2 linked regions of the Collimonas fungivorans genome follow. Each later gene encodes a partner of the first gene's protein in a complex. Links are inferred from orthologs where the notes say so. Each region holds a gene or a part of one and is shown in the gene's direction. Other genes may lie near its edges.

What was found.
Region 2: the proteins of pnp (region 1) and CFter6_RS16690 are in contact, whole or in part, in a cryo-EM structure (PDB 9QH0), measured with the Escherichia coli proteins. The link is inferred for Collimonas fungivorans from one-to-one orthologs.

The regions. Positions count from the first base shown.
Region 1 is NZ_CP013232.1:4,036,872-4,046,967, reverse strand. The notes cover bases 380-3,323. They hold pnp (polyribonucleotide nucleotidyltransferase), read left to right. Parts: upstream 380-758; coding sequence 759-2,888; downstream 2,889-3,323. Other genes in these bases: CFter6_RS17510 (NAD(P)/FAD-dependent oxidoreductase), read right to left, coding at 3,016-3,323; CFter6_RS26060 (hypothetical protein), read left to right, coding at 485-643; rpsO (30S ribosomal protein S15), read left to right, coding at 380-393. Outside these bases: more of rpsO, read left to right, coding at 124-379; more of CFter6_RS17510, read right to left, coding at 3,324-4,101; ferredoxin FdxA, read right to left, coding at 4,258-4,581; CFter6_RS17500 (cation diffusion facilitator family transporter), read left to right, coding at 4,892-5,821; CFter6_RS17495 (hypothetical protein), read left to right, coding at 6,077-6,433; pncB (nicotinate phosphoribosyltransferase), read left to right, coding at 6,513-7,706; CFter6_RS17480 (2-hydroxyacid dehydrogenase), read left to right, coding at 9,217-10,096. UniProt on the Escherichia coli protein: Involved in mRNA degradation. Catalyzes the phosphorolysis of single-stranded polyribonucleotides processively in the 3'- to 5'-direction. Also involved, along with RNase II, in tRNA processing.
Region 2 is NZ_CP013232.1:3,872,285-3,883,112, forward strand. The notes cover bases 2,585-6,260. They hold CFter6_RS16690 (Rne/Rng family ribonuclease), read left to right. Parts: upstream 2,585-2,961; coding sequence 2,962-6,060; downstream 6,061-6,260. Also shown: CFter6_RS16670 (S49 family peptidase), read right to left, coding at 1-59; CFter6_RS16675 (Rieske (2Fe-2S) protein), read right to left, coding at 114-485; CFter6_RS16680 (HAD-IIIA family hydrolase), read right to left, coding at 511-1,170; CFter6_RS16685 (RluA family pseudouridine synthase), read right to left, coding at 1,252-2,217; GTP 3',8-cyclase MoaA, read left to right, coding at 6,280-7,410; molybdenum cofactor guanylyltransferase MobA, read left to right, coding at 7,423-8,031; molybdopterin molybdotransferase MoeA, read left to right, coding at 8,042-9,349; CFter6_RS16710 (GNAT family N-acetyltransferase), read left to right, coding at 9,359-9,826; CFter6_RS16715 (nucleotidyltransferase family protein), read left to right, coding at 9,823-10,404; CFter6_RS16720 (DUF1810 domain-containing protein), read right to left, coding at 10,380-10,799; CFter6_RS16725 (VOC family protein), read left to right, coding at 10,827-10,828. UniProt on the Escherichia coli protein: Endoribonuclease that plays a central role in RNA processing and decay. Required for the maturation of 5S and 16S rRNAs and the majority of tRNAs. Also involved in the degradation of most mRNAs.

The DNA.
Region 1 (10,096 bases):
ATTTGAATCCGCAGGATTTTTGCTATATACTGCGCGTCTGGTCAAGTTTGACCGGATTTTCTAATTGTTTGTTCACGGTGCATAGGGTTACGTACTCTGTACACCGCTTGTGAAAGGTAAAGCATGACTATCGAAAAAACAGCCAAGGCCGCTATTATCACTGATAATGCGCGCGGTCAAAACGACACCGGCTCCCCGGAAGTGCAAGTTGCGCTGCTGACAGCCCGTATCAACGACCTGAACGGTCACTTCAAAGCCCACGCCAAGGATCACCATTCCCGCCGCGGCCTGATCATGATGGTTAACCGTCGTAAAAGCCTGCTGTCCTACCTCAAGGGTAAGGATCTGAACCGTTACCGCTCGCTGATCGAAAAACTCGGCTTGCGTAAGTAATCGTCAGTGCGCGACTCGTCGTCGGCCGACGTTATTTTCTGCGACATCCTGTTTCGATATTTCGCGACGATGTCCTTGGTCCGTCGATAAGTTGAAAAAAATGCCTGTATCAGTTTCTGATGCGGGCATTTTTGCTTTTGGCAGCAGCTTTTTTGCGGCTTATCTGCACAAGTTTCAAGAAGTTGGTTCTAAGCATGGAGACGGCAATTCATTGGCAGCAGCCAGCGATGAATCGTCAGTGGTGAGGTGAACGACAGCGCCTGAAAATCTGTCGGCATATAAATAATTGCGGGAAAGAGTTTAAGAGTCGCAAGCGTTAGCCTGAGGCGAATTACTCTGTCCCCAACTAATGAGAAGGATATATTGTGTTTAATAAAGTTACTAAGACATTCCAGTATGGTCAGCATCAGGTCACGCTGGAAACCGGCGAGATCGCTCGCCAAGCCTCCGGCGCAGTGATGGTATCGATTGAAGATACCGTTGTGCTGGCTACCGTGGTGGCACGCAAAGATGCTAAGCCAGGTCAGGATTTTTTCCCATTGACCGTTGATTACGTTGAAAAGACATACGCAGCCGGCCGCATCCCAGGCGGTTTCTTCAAGCGCGAAGGCCGTCCTTCCGAAAAAGAAACCCTGACATCGCGCCTGATCGATCGTCCGATCCGCCCGCTGTTCCCGGAAGGTTACCTGAATGAAGTGCAAGTCATCATTCACGTGCTGTCGGTCAATCCTGAAATCGATCCAGACATCGCCGCAATGATCGGCGCTTCGGCTGCCTTGTCGGTTGCCGGCATTCCTTTCGCCGGTCCGGTCGGCGCTGCGCGCGTCGGTTATATCGACGGCCAGTACGTGTTGAACCCGACCACATCCCAGCTGACCAAGTCGGCCATGGACCTGGTGGTTGCCGGTACCGAAAGCGCCGTGCTGATGGTGGAATCGGAAGCCAAGCAATTGTCGGAAGAAATCATGCTGGGCGCGGTCGTCTTCGGCCACGAGCAATCGAAGGCAGTCATCAACGCTATCCATGAACTGGTGCGCGATGGCGGCAAGCCTGAAGTCGAATGGAGCCCGGCGCCAAAGAACGACGCCCTGATCGCGCGCGTTGCGCATTTCGGCGAAGCCAAGCTGCGCGAAGCCTACCAGACCAAAGACAAGCAAGCCCGTACTGCCAAGCTGAAAGACGCAACCGCAGAAGTCAACGCGGCGCTGGCTGCCGAAGCTGCATCGATCGGCGGCACCGCACCTGATTCTTCGGAAGTCAGCGGCATCCTGTTTGACCTGGAAGCCAAGATCGTCCGTTCGCAGATCCTCGAAGGCGAACCACGCATCGACGGCCGCGATACACGTACCGTGCGTCCGATCTCGATCCGTACCGGCGTCCTGCCGCGTACCCATGGTTCGGCACTGTTCACCCGCGGCGAAACCCAAGCGCTGGTAGTCGCCACGCTGGGCACTGCACGCGACGAACAGAAGATCGACGCGCTGATGGGCGAGTATTCGGACCGCTTCATGCTGCATTACAACATGCCACCGTTCGCTACCGGCGAAACCGGCCGCGTCGGTACGCCAAAGCGCCGCGAAATCGGTCACGGCCGTCTGGCCAAGCGCGCTCTGCAAGCAGCACTGCCGGCGCCGGAAGATTTCAGCTACTCGGTGCGCCTGGTATCGGAAATCACCGAATCGAACGGTTCGTCGTCGATGGCTTCGGTCTGCGGTGGCTGCCTGGCCCTGATGGACGCCGGCGTGCCGATGCAAGCGCACGTGGCCGGTATCGCCATGGGCCTGATCAAGGATGGCAGCAAGTTCGCCGTCCTGACCGACATCCTGGGTGACGAAGATCACCTCGGCGACATGGACTTCAAGGTAGCCGGTACAGCCAACGGCATCACTGCGTTGCAGATGGATATCAAGATCCAGGGCATCACCAAGGAAATCATGCAGGTCGCGTTGGCGCAAGCCAAAGAAGGCCGCATCCATATCCTCGGCAAGATGCAGGAAGCGGTTCCGCACGGTAAAACCGAGCTGTCCGATTTCGCACCACGCCTGATCACCGTCAAGATCAATCCGGAAAAAATCCGCGACGTGATCGGCAAGGGCGGCGCTGTGATTCGCGCCCTGACGGAAGAAACCGGCACCCAGATCGATATCAGCGACGAAGGCGTCGTCACTATCGCTTCGGTGGATGCTGCTGCCGGCCAGGAAGCCAAGCGCCGCATCGAAGAACTGACGGCTTCGGTTGAAGTCGGCAAGGTCTACGAAGGCACAGTCTTGAAGCTGCTGGACTTCGGCGCGATCGTGCAGGTATTGCCGGGCAAAGATGGTCTGCTGCACATCAGCCAGATCGCCAATGAGCGCGTCAATGCCGTCGCCGACTACCTGAAAGAAGGCCAGCAAGTGCGTGTCAAGGTTCTGGAAACCGACGACCGCGGCCGTCTGAAACTGTCGATGAAGGCAGCCCAGGAGGGCGGCGAAGCTGCTCCGGCGGCAGCGCAGTAATTACACGGCTAGCTGTGTGAAAAACGCCCGGGATGCATCAGCATCCCGGGCGTTTTTATTTTCAGGCGATAAAAAAGCCGTTCGGGAAACTTTCCTCGAGCGGCTTTTTTGTACTGGCGCCAGGCGATTAGTCGAACACTGGCGATTCCACGCCCAGGATCTTGTGCAGCTTCGGCGATGTGGTGGTGTACTGCATGTGGATCTTCTTGTCCGGGAAGATGTAAGGCGCAGCGCCGAATGCGGCCAGCGCGGCTTCATGGAAGCCTGACAGGATCAGTTTCTTCTTGCCCGGATAGGTGTTGATGTCGCCCACCGCAAAGATGCCCGGCACGTTGGTTTCGAACTTCTCGGTATCGACCACTTTCAGCTGCTTGCGCTCGATGTCCAGGCCCCACTCGGCGATAGGGCCGAGTTTCGGCGACAGGCCGAAGAACACCAGCAGGGTGTCCAGCGGCAGGCGGCGGGTGACGCCGTCCGGGCCGGTGACCTTGATCTCGCTCAGCTTGCCGTCCTTGGTTTCATGGCCGGTGACCTGGCCGACCAGGAACTGCATTTCGTAGGCTTCGCACAAGGCTTTCATCTTGGCGACCGAAGCCGGCGCCGCGCGGAATTCTTCGCGACGGTGCAGCAAGACTACCGATTCGGCCTTGCCGACCAGGTCCAGCGCCCAGTCCAGCGCCGAATCGCCGCCGCCGCAGATCACCAGGTTCTTGCCGTGGAACTGGACAGGATCCTTGACGCGGTAGAACAGCTGCGTATTGTCGAACTGGTCGATGCCGTCGACCTTGATGGTGCGCGGCTGGAACGAGCCGACGCCGGCGGCGATGAAGATGGTCTTGGTGATGAAGCGGGTGCCGGCCGAGGTTTCCAGGTCGAAGCGGTTGTCTTCGCGGCGCGCTACCAGCGTCACTTCCTGGTTCAGGTGGAAGGTCGGTTCGAACGGTTCGATCTGCTTGAGCAGGTTGTCGGTCAGTTCCTGGCCGGTGCAGACCGGGACGGCAGGGATGTCGTAGATCGGCTTGTCCGGGTACAGCTCCACGCACTGGCCGCCGACGACCGGCAGCGAGTCGATGACATGGGCCTTGATTTCCAGCAGGCCGAGTTCAAAGACCTGGAACAGGCCTACCGGGCCGGCGCCGACGATGACGGCATCGGTTTCGATCACGCTGTTGGCGGAAGTGGGTGCTGGTGCAAGTTTGACGGTGGTATCCATACGACGATCTGATTCCTGTTTCAGTTGGGTCCCCCAAAAGCCATGCCAGCGGTGGCGACGGCGATTGGATTTAAATTTCGCGAATTCCTGTATGGCTGGGGGCAATGGCCTGGCTTGAATTGGTGGCTGGCTGCAGCGGCCGCCCGCCAAAGCAGCTTAACGTTGCAAGAAATCCAATTTTTCCTTGACGTCTTTCCATTCCTCGGCTTCCGCCAAAGGAGCGATGGTCTTGGTGATCGACGGCCAGTGGCGCGACAGGTCTTCATTCAGTTTGATGAAATGCAGCTGGTCGGCCGGCACGTCTTCTTCGGCATAGATGGCGTTGACCGGGCACTCGGCGACGCAGACCGCGCAATCGATGCACTCGTCGGGGTCGATAGACAGGAAATTCGGGCCTTGGCGGAAGCAATCAACCGGGCATACATCCACGCAGTCGGTATAGCGGCAGCGAATGCAGGATTCGGTCACAACGTGGGTCATAACAACAGTCCTATCTGTAAATAATGTTCTTGAAGCGGATCTTGAGGCGGCGACCGGCGGCTCGGAGCAAAGCTGCCCTTGATATATACCCTGTCGCAAAGCCTTGTATTTTAAGGTAATTCGGGTTTTCCCACAAACAGCTGTTATATAGAATCCATATAAGCAAATGTGAAATTCACATTAACGGAAATTGCCGGTATTTCCTCAGTTTTACCACATCCGCCGCAAGCTTTTCGAGGCCGCGCCAGGATTGCTTGCGTCAGCTTGGCAAAATGGCTATCGTGGACGCCTTTGTTGCTACGGAATAATTATGTCATCTTCCAACGAAAGCTCCACCAAAGCCATTTTTTACGCCTTGGGCGCCAATGGCGGCATCGCGCTGGCGAAGTTTGCCGCTTCGATCTATACGGGTTCGGGGGCCATGCTGGCGGAAGCGATCCATTCGCTGGCCGATTGCACCAACCAGGTGTTTTTGCTGATCGGCCTGAAAGAAGCCAAGAAACCGGCAAACTCGTCCCATCCCATGGGCTATGCGCGGGTGGTGTATTTTTGGGCGATGATGGTGGCGCTGCTGCTGTTTTTTGTCGGCGGCGCGTTTTCGGTCATGGAAGGCATCGAGCACCTGAAGCATCCACAGGCTATCAGTACTCCCTGGGTAGCGCTTGGTGTGCTGGGCGTTTCGGTGGTGCTGGAAGCGTTTTCCCTGCGCGGTGCGATGGTCGAGATCCGCAAGATTTCAGACGGCAAGCCATTCATGCAGTGGTTCCGCGAAACCCGGCAGTCGGAGCTGATGGTGGTGGCGGGCGAGGATATCGCTGCGCTGGCTGGACTGGCGCTGGCGTTTGTTGCGGTGCTGATGACGGTGGTGACCGGGAATCCGCTGTGGGACGCCTGCGGCACGATCGCGGTCGGCCTGCTGCTGATGATCGTCGCGGTGATGGTGATCCGCGAAGTGAAAGCCATGGTCACCGGCGAGTCGGCGGCGCCCGAGGTGCATGCCGCCATCAAGGCGCATATCGAAGCCGACGCCGATGTGGCGGCAGTCAGGAACCTGATTTCCATGCAATGGGGTGAGCAGGTCATGATCGCGGTGCAAGCCGTGATGCGGCCGCAGCCTTCGGATGTGGCGCTGGTCGACGCCATCAACCGCATCGAAGCCGGGATCCAGCAGCGCTGGCCGCAGGTGCACTGGTGTTTCTTCGAGCCGGACCATGCGTCGGCCGCCATTGAGGCCATATAAAAAAATCCATGGCAATGTGACGAGTGGGATAAAATTGTCACGCTGTCATCTCTGGAAAATGCATGTCGCAAGCTTTTACACCAAGTTTTCATCGCTATAGCGTATTGCCATGAACCTATCTTTTCCGCTTGTTCCACTAGCAGCCCTGATGTTTTTGGCCGCCGCCGGGCAGCCAGCGCTGGCTACCGGCATGCCGCCGCCGTCGATCCGGCCGTTCACCTCAATGCCGTCGGTATCCGCAACAGCTTTAACGGTTTGTCGCGCGAAGACCAGCGGGACTTGCTGGCGGTGCCGGAATCGGAATCGCCGCCGCAGGGCGGCAGCCGCGGTCAGGCCATGACCAGGGCGCAGCGTTGCGACAGGCTGGAACAGCAGGCGCAGCGTGAGCCGATAATCGCTCCCGATTTTTATCCGTACGCGGACCTGTCCCGGACCTATCCCGGCCAGCCGAATCGCGAGCCCAACGGGGCAAGGCCCAACTATGCCGAACCTAACGGCAGGGAGCGGGGCAATGCATCATTGCTGGACGTCTTTTTTCCATCATCGGACAAGGGGACGCGCAGCCAGCGCCGCGAGCCGAAAACGCGTTATGCCGATATGTGCGGCAAATGAGATCGCTGTTGTAAGATGTAAGATCGGTACAGGAAATCCGAGGTTTCGCCAGCCACTCACCGCCATGTAATCAAAGACCATGATCATTACTTCGCTGCTCGATACAGATTTGTATAAATTCACGATGATGCAGGTGGTCTTGCATCATTTCCCGGCAGCCGAAGTGGAGTATCGCTACAAATGCCGCAACAAGGGCATCGACCTGCGGCCTTACGTCGACGAAATCCGCGACGAGATCGCCGGGCTGTGCCGCCTGCGTTTCCAGGAACAGGAACTGGCCTACCTCGGCAGCATGCGTTTCTTCAAGAGCGATTTCATCGATTTCCTCAGCCTGTTCCACCTGCAGCAGAAATACATCAGCGTGCAGCCGTCGGCGGCGGACAACGGCGAGATCGACATCACGGTCAAGGGACCGTGGCTGCATACCATCCTGTTTGAAGTGCCGGTGCTGGCGATCGTCAACGAAGTCTATTTCCGCGCCACCCAGGCCGCGCCGGACCATGCCGAAGGGCGCAAGCGCCTGCAAGACAAGATGGCCCTGATCCGCGACAATCCCGCCATGGCCGGCTGCAAGGTGGCCGACTACGGCACGCGTCGGCGCTTTTCCCGCAGCTGGCACGAAGAAGTGGTGCAGACCCTGCAGCGCGATTTTGCGCAGCACCTGGTCGGCACTTCCAACGTTCATTTCGCCATGAAATACGGCATGACGCCGCTGGGCACGATGGCGCACGAATACCTGCAAGCCTGCCAGTCGCTCGGTCCGCGGCTGCGCGATTCGCAGATTTACGGCTTTGAAATGTGGGCCAAGGAATATCGCGGCGACCTCGGGATCGCCTTGTCCGACGTCTACGGCATGGCGGCTTTCCTGCGCGACTTCGACCTGTACTTCTGCAAGCTGTTCGACGGCGCCCGCCACGATTCCGGCGATCCGTTCGAATGGGGCGAGCGCCTGATCAAGCATTACCAGGACAACCGCGTCGATCCCTCGACCAAGACGCTGGTGTTTTCCGACAGCCTCGATTTCGGCAAGGTCAACGAGCTCTACCTGCGTTTCAAGGACCGGACCCGGGTGGCGTTCGGCGTCGGCACCAACCTGACCAACGACCTCGGCTACACGCCCTTGCAGATCGTCATGAAGATGGTGCGCTGTAACGGCCAGCCGGTGGCCAAGCTGTCGGATACGCCGTCCAAGAACATGTGCGACGACCAGGCCTATCTGAATTACCTGCGCCAGGTTTTCGAGATTGCAGAGCCGGTTGCCGCGGCAACTTAGTACCTTCGTTATTTGTTTGATATCAATTTCGGGCTAAAATAGTCCGGTTTCGATCGATCACCTTTATGGAAGACTACATTGCATAAGAAAATACTCGCTGTCCTGATTGCCTTCCTGCCCTTGGCTGCGCAAGCGGCAGAACTGGACGGAGCCCAGCTGTCGGTCTGGTGGGCGTGCCGTTCATGGGCCTGCTGCTGTCGATTGCGCTCGGCCCGTTGCTGGCGCCGGCTTTCTGGCACCATCATTTCGGCAAGATTGCGGTAGCGTGGTCGCTGGCTTTCCTGATTCCCTGTGCGCTCGGGTTTGGCGCAGCGACTGCCGCCGCCGGCGTGGTGCACGCCTTCCTGGCCGAGTATTTTCCTTTCATCATCCTGCTGACCGCCTTGTTCGTGGTGGCCGGCGGCATCTGCCTGCGCGGCAACCTGCACGGCACGCCGGCCCTGAATACCGGCTTGCTGGCGATCGGGACCCTGCTGGCCAGCCTGATGGGCACCACCGGCGCCTCGATGCTGCTGATCCGGCCGCTGATCCGCGCCAACGACAATCGCAAGCATGTCGTGCATATCGTGGTCTTCTTCATTTTCCTGGTGGCCAATGCCGGCGGCGCCTTGACCCCGCTCGGCGATCCGCCCCTGTTCCTGGGCTTCCTGAAGGGCGTGGATTTCTCCTGGACCCTCAAGAACATTTTTGGCGAAACCCTGTTCATGTGGGTTTCCCTGCTGGCGATCTTTTATTTGCTGGACCGCTTTTATTTCCACAAGCGCGAGGAAGAATTTGCGCCGTCGCTCGATCCGACGCCGGACGACGCCAGGCTGCGTTTCGAAGGGAAATTCAATTTCGTCCTGCTGGCCGTCGTGGTGCTGCTGGTGCTGATGAGCGGTTTCTGGAAACCGGGCGTCAGCTACAACATCTATGGCACCACGGTGGAATTGCAGAACCTGCTGCGCGACGGCCTGCTGGTGGTGGTGATCCTGGTTTCGCTCTGGCTCACGCCCAAGATCGCCCGCGAAGGCAACGACTTCAGCTGGGGACCCATCCTCGAAGTGGCCAAGCTGTTTGCCGGGATCTTCGTCACCATCGCACCGGTGATCGCCATGCTGCGCGCCGGCGAGCAGGGCGCTTTCGGCCTGGTGGTCAGCGCTGTCACCGGCGCCGACGGCCAGCCCAATAACATCATGTATTTCTGGGCCACCGGCATCCTGTCGTCGTTCCTTGACAATGCGCCGACCTACCTGGTGTTCTTCAATACGGCGTCCGGCGACGCCGGCGAACTGATGACGCGGCTGGCGGCGACGCTGGCGGCGATTTCCTGCGGCGCCGTGTTCATGGGCGCCAACAGCTACATCGGCAATGCGCCCAACCTGATGGTGAAAGCCATCGCCGAAGAACGCGGCATCCGCATGCCGTCCTTCTTCGGCTACATGGGCTGGGCATGCGTGGTACTGTTGCCATTGTTTGTCGTGATGACTTTTATTTTTTTCCGTTGATTTTTTCCGTTAGTGGCAGAACCATGAAACCAAAGATATTGATGGCGCGCGCGGTGTTTCCGGAAGTGATCGCCGGTTTGCAGCAGCATTTCGAAGTCGAAAGCAACCAGGACGACCGCATCTTCAGCGCGGCCGAGCTGGCGCAAAAGCTGAGCGACAAGGATGGCGTGATCGCTACCGCCAGCGAACGTATCTCTGCCGAATTGCTGCAAGCCTGCCCACGCCTGAAAGCGGTCTGCAACCAGGCAGTCGGTTATAACAATATCGATGTCGCGGCGGCCACCAAGGCCGGCGTGATGGTGACCAATACGCCGGACGTGCTGAATGAAACCACCGCCGATTTCGGCTGGGCCTTGCTGATGGCGACTGCGCGCCGGGTCACGGAGTCTGAACACTGGTTGCGCGCGGGACATTGGAAGCAGTGGCGCTACGACAGCTTCCTGGGAGCGGATGTGCATGGCGCCACGCTCGGCATCATCGGCATGGGACGGATAGGGCAGGCGATTGCGCGGCGTTCGCTGGGTTTCGACATGCAGGTGCTGTACCACAACCGTTCACGCCTCGCGCCTGAGCTTGAGGCGCGCGCCAACAACGCCCGTTATGCCGGCAAGGAAGAACTGCTGGCGGCGGCCGACCATGTGATCCTGGTGCTGCCGTATTCGAAAGAGTCGCATCACACCATCGGCGCTGCCGAGCTGGCCTTGATGAAACCGGGCGCGATCCTGGTCAACCTGGCGCGCGGCGGCATCGTCGACGACCTGGCGCTGATCGCGGCATTGCGCGACAAGAAAATCGCCGCTGCCGGACTTGATGTGTTCGAGAACGAACCGGCGCTGCATCCCGGTTTCCTGGAACTGTCGAATGTGGTGCTGACGCCGCATATCGCCAGCGCCTCCGAGCCTA
Region 2 (10,828 bases), 170 kb from region 1 along the record:
CGCTCCCAGCCTTCTTTTTTGGCGGGCATGGTCGCATTCTCAAAATCGTTATTGCTCATGGCGTTCATCACTCACTTCGTTTATCCGAAATCGTTATTGAATACGCCAGCCTGTCAGGCAATCACAGGCCGCACATATTCATCAGGGATCCAGAACACCTGATCATTGCTTTCTTCAACCAGAATCTTGTGCAAACGTCCGCCGCGGCACGGGCCGCCGGCGCAATGGCCGGTTTCCGGCTCATACACGGCGCCATGGGTAGCGCACATCAGGTACAAACCGCTGGACTCGAAAAACTCACCCTCGTTCCAGTCCAGCTCCAGCGAAATATGCGCGCACCGGTTCAGGTAAGCGTGGACGATATTGTGGTGGCGCACGGCGAATGCAACCGCTTCCTCGCCCCAGGCGGTAACCGCAAAGCGCACGCCCTTGCCGCGCTCTGCCAGCGCAGAAGAAGCACAAAGGGGGAGACGGATATCGTTCACGGCGCGTCGCTCAATGGCTCCAGGGTCAGGCGTTTTCGTCAAGCCAGGCGTGCAACTGCACGGTCGAGGTGGCGTTGAACAAGGGTTTCAGCGCATTCAGTTCATGCGCCGGGTGCGCGCCATACTGGACCGCGATCCCGGCGGCGCCGGCATTGATGGCCATCTGCAGGTCATGGGTGGTGTCGCCGATCATCACTGTGCGCTTCAAGTCCTGGCCCAGCTCTCGCGTCAGTTCCTGCAGCATGGCCGGATGCGGCTTGGAGAAAGTCTCGTCGGCGCAGCGGGTAGCGTCGAATGCCGACAGCAGCTTGGTCTCGTGCAAGGCGCGATTCAGCCCGACCCGGCTCTTGCCGGTGGCGATCGCCAGGAAATAACCCTGCTGCGACAAGTCCGCCAGCATTTCACGCACGCCGTCGAACAAGGTCAGGTCCTGGTCTTGCGCCAGGTAGTGATAACGGTAACGTTCCACTACGCGCGGATACTGGCTGGGCTCCAGGCCCGGCATCGCAACCTGCATGGCTTCCGCCAGGCCCAGCCCGATCACGTGCGAGGCGGCCTTGTTATCCGGAACCGCCAGCCCCAGGTCCCTGGCTGCAGCCTGGATGCATTTCACGATGATGGCGGTGCTGTCCATCAAGGTGCCATCCCAATCAAATACGATTAAATCAAAATTCTTTCTTGCCATATTGCCTGACAATACCTTGCCAGCTCCTGTAATTGGGTTTGGCCTGCCGATTGAAAAAATCGGCAATCCGATAGGCAAATACTAACTGATATTCTGATCGCCCTCAGCTTCCGAAATTGCCGCAGAGATATCTTTCGGCAGGCTTTTCAGGAATTTCTCGCATTCCGGCGGCAGCGGCGCCTTGAGGGTCACCGGCTTGCCCGTCTCCGGATGGGCGAAGGTAATCTGGTAAGCATGCAGGAACATCCGTTTCAGCGCGATACGCTGTCCGTCAGCCTTCTGCAAAGTCCGGTTCAGGGCAAAGTCGCCGTATTTGTCGTCGCCGGCAATGGCGAAGCCGCTGGACGACAGATGGACCCGGATCTGGTGGGTGCGGCCGGTCTTCAGCTCGGCTTCCAGCAAAGCATAGTCGCCGTAACGCCGGATCAGGTTGAAAATCGTGTGAGATGCCTGGCCGTCGGCCTGCACCCGCACCCGGCGCTCGCCATCGGCCGCCGTATACTTGTGCAACGGCAGCTTGACGTGCTGGCGCTCGTTTTGCCAGTCGCCGTGCACCAGCACCAGGTAACGCTTGTCGGTATCGCCGTCGCGCATCTGCTCGTGCAGGTTGGTCAGGGCAGAACGTTTTTTTGCCAGCAGCAAGATGCCGGAGGTATCGCGGTCCAGCCGGTGCACCAGTTCCAGGAACTTGGCTTGCGGACGGGCGGCGCGAAGTTGCTCGATGACACCATAACTGACGCCGGAGCCGCCGTGCACGGCAACCCCGGCCGGCTTGTCGATTACCAGCAAATGATTATCTTCCAGCAATATCTTGAATTCCGCTCCTGGCGCTACCGCTTGTATTTGCTTTTCAGCAATTCGAATCGGCGGCACCCGGATTACGTCGCCCTCGACCAGGCGATAGGTCTGGTCGATGCGGCCTTTGTTAACCCTGACCTCGCCGGAGCGCAATACGCGATAAATATGGCTCTTGGGCACTCCTTTGCAAATACGCAATAAAAAATTGTCGATACGCTGACCTGCGTCGTCTTCCGCAATAGTCAGCATTTGGACGGCAAGGGGCGGCGCAATTGCTGTTAACTGTATACCTTGCTCCACGGCTACCTTGGGTTCGGCCTTATGCTTGCCCGCGGCTTGTGTCCGCGGCTCGGGGCGAGTCTTGACTCGTCCTCCAGAAAATCTCGCTAAGTCCTTCATTTTGAATATATAATTGTTCTGCAATTGTTAGAAAACAGTTGCTGGTGTAAGAATAAAAAGACCATTCTACACAGGGGCGTCCCCATCAGCCTCGCCAATTTGCAAATTTGATGGGAAATGTGTACGCATCACCCCTGCGCGAGTCAAGGTCGCACCGTTGTTGTCATCGGATAACGCGCACGGATGCTGAACAAGAATGTCTGGATGATTAGGATAAAGTCCGGCGAGCCCGATGCGATCTGAACGATCGCGACGAGCTCGCCGGTTGATGTAGTGTTTTTAAATTTGCCGCATACTTACTGAAACCAATGCTTTATTTGGCTCTATCAAGCTGCTCACCGCCAAGCGTCGTGCTCGCGTTCCGCGAACCGCAGGATGCTCTGCCGGCGCGCGCTGATAGTTTTCAGTAAAACGGCAGCACTATATCCGCGCCTGTGCACTGCGCTCATATAGCGCATACACACCAAGGCAATTCTCTCCCCCCTGACACTCCGTTCTCGCGTACATCCTTGTACTTTTTGTCGCTGACAGAAATGCTGAAGAACAGCAATCTTTAAGCGCCATTGCATTGACCCAAGGGTCACGGAGCGAAAAATGAAACGCATGTTGTTTAATGCCACGCAGCAAGAAGAACTGCGCGTGGCTATTGTTGACGGGCAAAAGCTCATCGACATCGATATCGAAACCACCGGACGCGAACAACGCAAGTCCAATATCTACAAAGGTGTGATTACCCGTATCGAGCCGTCGCTGGAAGCCTGTTTCGTCAACTACGGTGAAGAGCGTCATGGCTTTTTGCCGTTCAAGGAAGTTGCCCGCACTTACTTTAAAGAAGGTGTAGACGTCCGTACCGCATCGATCAAGGATGCCCTGCGCGAAGGCCAGGAAATCATGGTCCAGGTCGAAAAGGAAGAGCGCGGCAATAAAGGCGCGGCCCTGACCTCCTTCGTCTCGCTGGCTGGCCGTTACCTGGTCCTGATGCCTAACAACCCGCGCGGCGGCGGTGTTTCGCGCCGGGTCGAAGGCGAAGATCGCCAGGAACTGCGCGAAACCATGGATCAGCTGGATCTGCCTAGCGGCATGTCGGTGATCGCCCGCACTGCAGGCATCGGCCGCAATGTTGATGAATTGCAATGGGACTTGAACTACCTGATGCAACTCTGGCGCGCCATCGAAGGCGCCGGCACCCAAGGCAAGGGCGCGTTCCTGATTTACCAGGAATCGTCGCTGGTGATCCGTGCGATCCGCGATTATTTCCAGCCGGATATCGGCGAAATCCTGATCGACACCGACGAAATCCACGACCAGGCCCAGCAGTTCATGGCCCACGTCATGCCTGACATGGTGCACCGCGTTAAGCGCTACCGCGACGACGTGCCGCTGTTCTCCCGCTTCCAGATCGAACACCAGATCGAAACCGCGTATTCGCGCACCGTGCCGCTGCCATCCGGCGGCGCCATCGTGATCGACCATACCGAAGCCCTGGTTTCCGTCGACGTCAACTCCGCCCGCGCAACCCGCGGCGGCGACATCGAGACCACCGCCTTCAACACCAATTGCGAAGCAGCGGAAGAAGTTGCACGCCAATTGCGTTTGCGCGATCTCGGCGGCCTGATCGTGATCGACTTCATCGACATGGAGAATTCGAAAAACCAGCGCGAAGTCGAAACCCGCCTGAAAGACGCCCTGCGCTATGACCGCGCCCGCGTCCAGATGGGCAAGATCTCGCGCTTCGGCCTGATGGAACTGTCGCGCCAGCGCTTGCGTCCGTCGCTGTCGGAAGGCAGCCACGTGACTTGCCCGCGTTGCAACGGCACCGGCCATATCCGCGATACCGAATCGTCCGCCCTGCAAGTCCTGCGCATCATCCAGGAAGAAGCGATGAAAGAAAACTCGGCGGCGATCCACGTCCAGGCGCCGGTCGACGTCGCAGCTTTCCTGCTCAACGAAAAGCGCGGCGAGATCCTGAAGATCGAAACGCGTCACCGCGTCGGCATCATCCTGATCCCGAACAAGCACCTGGAAACCCCGCACTACAAGCTGGAACGCCTGAAGCACGACGATCCGCGCCTGGAAGAAACCCAGGCCAGCTATGCCATGGCAGAGCAAGCCGATACCGACATCGGCTACAACAAGACCCAGAAAGAAGAAGGCAAGCCGCGCCAGGAAGCCGTGGTCAAGGGCATCACCCCAGACCAGCCGGCCCCTATCGTCGAGCGCAAGCCAGCAGAAGCCCCTGCGCGTCCGACAGCGGTTGCCGCTGCCCCGGCAGAAACAGGTTTCCTCGGCAAGATCTTCGGCTTCTTCTTCAGCAAGCCGGCAGCACCGGTAGCGGCCCCTGCCGCTACTGCGGAAACCAAGGGCTCGCAGCAACGCGGCGACCGTGGCGATCGCAACAACCGTGGCCAGCGCGGCCGTAACCGCGGTGGCCGCAACCGCGATGGCAGCGCGCAAGAAACACGCGACGACAGCGCCAAGAAACCGCTGGTTGAAGCAGTCGAAGCCAAAACCCAGCAAGCCCGTCCGCCACGTCCTCCGCGCGAGCCTAAAGAGCAGCGCGAAAGCAGCGACGGCAAGGCCGAAACACGCAATGAAGGCCGGCGTGAACGGACCGAACGCCCACCGCGTCCGCCACGCGAAGAGCGCAAGGAAAACCTGAGCGAAATCAAGGTCGACGAGACTTTGCTCAAGGGTGGCGTAGTAGCCGCTGCCGGCGTTGCCGTCAGCAGCATCACCGAAACCGCTGATGCTACGGAAGCGGTGCAAACCGAAAGCGGACGGGTTGAAACCAAAGCCGGTGAAGACGAAGAACCACGCCGCCGCCGCCGCCGCGGTGGCCGCAACCGTAACCGCCGCGACCGCGACGGCGCCGAAGGCAGCACCGAAGGCGGTAGCGACGACATCGAAACAGGCGAAGCCGCTGCAGCAGCAGACCTGGCCGAAACCGACAGCGATGCAGTTGCTCCCGAGGCAGCGAACCCAGCAACGCCAGCCGAAGCAAGCAGCCCGGCCAGCAACAGCGTGCCGATGATGGCCTCGGCAGTGCCGATGGCGCAGGAAGCCGCTGCCCCGGCAGTTGAAGCGACAGCAACGCCGAGCGCGCTGTCGAATGCAATCGCAGCGCCGCTGGTGCCACAGCAAATTGCTCTGCAAGAGGAAACCGTCCCGGTCGTCGCTGAAACGACTCCGGTAGCAGCTCCTGCGCAAGAGCCGGTGGTTGCAGCACCGGTTGTAGCCGAACCTAGCCCGGCCGTAGCTGAACCGGTCGCCGCTCCGGCAGCAATCGTGCCGGAACAGCTAGCTGTGCCTGCTGAAGCAGCTCCAGTGGTTGCCAGCCAGCCAGCAATAGAAGCGCCGATCGAAGAAACCCCTGCGCCGCTGGCTCCGGCAGCGCCTGCAGTTGCTCCGGTAATTGCTGCTCCTGCAGTTGCTGAAACAGCAGTGCCGGCAGCAGAAGCGCCGGCCGTCATCAAGACAGCCGTTTCAAGCGGATCGCCTAAGGTGGAAGACCTGCAAAGCGTGCTGGCCGCAGCCGGCCTGACCCTGGCAGCGACCGATCCGAGCAAACTGCGCGCTGCGCAGGAAGCAACGGCCAACATCGTTGCAGCGCCACGTGTGCCGCGCGAGCGCAAGCCTTTGCCGGCGCAATCCAGCGAACCGCTGGTGCAGGTCGAAACCCAGCGCCCGCAGTAAGCCGATGCGCCACCCGGTGGCGTAGCAGTAGACAGTAGTACAACAAAGGGAGTCCCAGACTCCCTTTGTCACGTCTGGCGCAGGCGATATGTTTGAAATTGCGAGAACTGCCGCTTTTCAAAGGGTGCTAAAGCTAAAAAACGACGCCCATGGTATCTTGTAGAAGTTGCTACCTTATATTTAGATGCAAGACATTGCACATTTTTCCAGATACACACCATGACTAGAAAAGTCATCCCGCTGATCGACAGCCGCAGTTTCTTGCCGCTGCCCTTGCCACCGGCATTGCCCTCTATCCTCGAAACGCCGACCGGCCTGATAGCGGACGAGCTGGGGCGGCCGCTGCACGACTTGCGCATCTCTGTCACCGACCGCTGCAATTTCCGCTGCGTGTATTGCATGCCGCGTGCGGTATTCGACAAGGACTATGCGTTCCTGCCGCACACCGCCCTGCTGTCGTTTGAAGAAATCACCCGCCTGGCGAGCCTGTTTGTCGCCCACGGCGTGCACAAGATCCGCCTGACCGGCGGCGAACCCCTGCTACGCAAACACATCGAAAAGCTGATCGGCATGCTGAGCGCCCTGCAGACGCCGGACGGCAAGCCGCTCGACCTGACCCTGACCACCAACGGTTCATTGCTGGCGAAAAAAGCCCAGGCGCTGAAAGACGCCGGCCTGAACCGCGTCACCGTCTCGCTCGACGCACTCGATGAAAACATCTTCCAGCGCATGAACGACGCCGACTTCCCGGTGGCCGACGTCTTGCACGGGCTGGATGTGGCGCATCAGGCCGGGCTCGGGCCGATCAAGGTCAACATGGTGGTCAAACGCGGCGTCAACGAACAGGAAATCCTGCCGATGGCGCGCTATTTCAAGAACACGCCATACATCCTGCGCTTCATCGAATATATGGATGTGGGCGCCTCCAACGGCTGGAAGATGGATGAAGTAGTACCCTCCGCCGAAGTCGCGCAGATAATCCAGAACGAAATGCCGATGCGGCCGCTGGCAGCCAACTATGTCGGCGAAACCGCACAGCGCTGGCGCTACGACGACGGCGTCGGCGAAATCGGCCTGATTTCCAGCGTCACCCAGGCGTTTTGCCACGACTGTTCGCGCGCCCGTCTGTCGACCGAAGGCAAGCTGTACACCTGTTTGTTCGCCAGCGCCGGCCACGACCTGCGCGCCTTGCTGCGCAACGAATGCAGCGACCGCGAAATCTCCAGCGTGATCGGCCAGCTGTGGCGCGCCCGCGACGACCGTTATTCCGAGCTGCGCACGCAGCACACCGAAGGCCTGGCCTCGTCCTCACCCCGCAAGAAAGTCGAAATGTCGTACATAGGCGGCTGACCGGGCCCTGCCATGGAAACCTATCCGCCCCCCTCTGCGCTGGATATCACCGGCCTGATACTGGCCGGCGGCCGCGGCACCCGCATGGGCGGGATCGACAAGGGCCTGGCCCTGCTCGACGGCCAGCCGATGGCGGCGCATGTCATCGCGCGCCTGGCGCCACAGGTGAACAGCCTGATCATCAACGCCAACCGCAACCAGGATAGCTACGCGGCGTTCGGCGCACCGGTCTGGCCCGATGAGCAGCCTGACTTCGCAGGCCCGCTGGCAGGCCTGCAAGCCGGCCTGCGCCACTGCGGCACGCCCTACCTGGCGACCGCACCCTGCGACTCGCCCTACCTGCCGCATGACCTGGTGCGGCGCCTGGCGCAAGCACTGGCCAGCGCCGGCGCCGACCTCGCGGTTGCCAGCATCCGCGAAGGCAGCGACCAGGATATCTGGCCGCAGCCGGTATTCATGCTGCTGAAAACCGCTTTATTGACCGACCTCAATGACTACCTGCAGGGCGGCGGGCGTAAGATGGAAACCTGGTACCGCCGCCTCAACTATTGCGAAACGCTGTTTACCGATGCCGACGCCTTCCGTAACATCAATACCCGAGAACAGTTACTACAGCGATAATGCAAACGCAATGACCAACCTGAATATCCGTCCCGCCAAGCCATCCTTGTCCGAGCTGACCAGTTGCATGTCGGACTACGATCCGCACGCCATGCCGGTCAAGCAAGCGCAGGCCATCATCCGCGACTGCATCACAGCGGTCAGCGCGATTGAAAAAGTGGCGCTGCGCAGCGCCCTCGACCGCGTGCTGGCCAGCGACATCATCTCGCCGATCGACGTCCCGGCGCACGACAACTCGGCCATGGACGGCTACGCCTTCAACTCGGCCGACCTGCGCCATGACAGCGATACCGTGCTGGCGGTGGCCGGCACCGCCCACGCCGGCCGCGCCTACCTGGGAGCGGTTGCCGGCGGCCAGGCGGTGCGGATCATGACCGGCGCCCTGATGCCGGAGGGGCTCGACACCGTGATCCCGCAAGAATTTGTCAGCCCCGGCAGTGCGACCGGTTTCGTCACTATCCCGGCCGATGCCGTCAAACCCGGCGCGAATCGACGCCTGGCCGGCGAGGACCTGAAAGCCGGCAGCGCCGCGATCGCCCGGGGCCGCATCTTGCGTCCGGCCGACCTCGGCTTGCTGGCCTCGCTCGGCATCGCCGAAATCCCGGTAAGGCGGCGCCTGCGCGTGGCGTTTTTCTCGACCGGCGACGAACTGCGTTCGGTCGGCGAGGTGCTGGATCCCGGCTGCGTCTACGATTCCAATCGCTATACCTTGTACGGCATGCTGCGGCGGCTGGGCTGCGACATTATCGACATGGGCGTGGTCGGCGACGATCCGCCGGCGCTGGAGAGCGCTTTCCGCAGCGCTTGCGAGAACGCCGACGCCATCATCACTTCCGGCGGCGTCTCGGTCGGCGACGCCGACCACACCAAGCAGATGATGGCGCAGCTGGGCGACGTCGCTTTCTGGAAAATCGGCATGCGCCCGGGCCGTCCGCTGGCGTTCGGCAGCATTACTTCAGGCGGCAAGCAAGCCCTGTTCTTTGGCCTGCCCGGCAATCCGGTGGCGGTCATGGTGTCGTTTTATTTTTTTGCGCGCGAGGCCCTGTTGCAGATGATGGGCGCGCAGGTCGCTCCGTTGCCGCTGATGCGCGCCACCGCAGCCGTCGCCATCCGCAAGCGCCCGGGACGTACCGAATACCAGCGCGGCATCCTCAGCATGGACAACGGCCAGTGGAGCGTGCGCCCCACCGCGGCCCAGGGCTCCGGCATCTTGCGCTCGATGGCGGAAGCCAACTGCATGATCGTGCTGGGACATGAACAGGGCGACGTCGCCGCCAGCGATGCGGTCGAGGTGATCCTGTTCGACGGCCTAATCTAGGGGGCGCACATGGAATTCCGCGCTGCCCGTATCGAAGACGCCGACGCCATCGCCGCCCTGATCCACGGCTTTACGCATGAATTCCTGGCCACGCCCGACGGCAAAGGCGCTGAGCGTTTTTTTGAATCCGTCTCGGTAACCGCGGTAAGAGGATATATCCCCGATCCGCGTTATCAATACCACCTCGCTTTTGAAAACGGCCTACTCGCCGGTTTTATCACACTGCGCGATCGCAGCCACCTTTGCCATCTGTTTGTCGCCCGGGATTTTCAGCGCCGTGGTCTGGCTACGCAGCTTTGGCAGACGGCGAAAATGGCGGCGACCGGGCTCGGTGCCATCGAAGCATTTACCGTCAATTCCTCGCCTTTGGCTCAGCCTGTCTATGAGCGCTTCGGCTTCATCAAAACCGGCCCGCAAGTTGAAATGCATGGCATATGCTTTGTCCCCATGCGTTTATCCCTAACGTCGGAGAAATGAAACACGCCGGCGATCTCCAGGCCTTGCTGCAGGCGGATCCTGAGCGGTTGCGCATCTTGGCGCTGGTGCACTCCCTGCACCTTCCCGATTGCTGGATCGCCGCTGGTTTTATCAGAAATGCGGTCTGGGATTTCCTGCACGGACGAACGCCTTCATCTCCATCAGGCGATGTCGATGTAATCTGGTTCAATCCTTCTCAGCACAGTGCAGACGCCGATTTGCAGATAGAAAAAAACCTGAAAGCTTTGGACCCATCTATCGAGTGGTCGGTGAAAAACCAGGGACGCATGCACGTCCGCAACGGCGATACACCTTATCAATCCGCTAGCGACGCCATGCGCTTCTGGCCGGAAACCGCCACTGCGGTGGCGGCCCGGTATGCCGCAGGCAACGGCCTGGAAATCGCGGCGCCCTTCGGGCTCGACGATTTGTACGCGGCCATCGTCCGGCCGACGCCCCGCTTCATCGATGCGAAACGCGCGCAGTTTGACGATCGCTTGCAGTGCAAAAACTGGTTGTCTCGCTGGCCCCTGCTGCGAGTCGAAGCAGAAGCTCACAATCGAGCAAGCGTGGCCTGATCAGGCTCTCCTCCATAATATTTTTCCAGGCATTCGTTGAAAACCTGGTTGCCGCCTGCTGCTTGTGCGAACAAGGTCAATGACGATTGAAATTTCATGTAGTCAGGGAAGCCAAAAATATCTTCTGCCGAGCGCCCGTCCACAGCGGCTACCAGGCGGCAGCATTCCTGCAGGCGCGGCCCCAGCAGCGGATGATCCAGGTAGGCACGGGCTTCTTCGAGCGAGGAGATCGCATACCTGATCGCCGTAGTGCTGTGCCCCAGCCCTTCAACCTGCGGGAAAACGAACCACATCCAATGGCTGCGTTTTCTGCCCTGGCTCAGTTCTTCGCGTACGATATCGAAGACCGGCTGCTGGGCGGCCACGAAACGCTGCAGGTTGTATTGATCGCTCACGTCATTTTTCTACCGAAAGGGAAACCCAT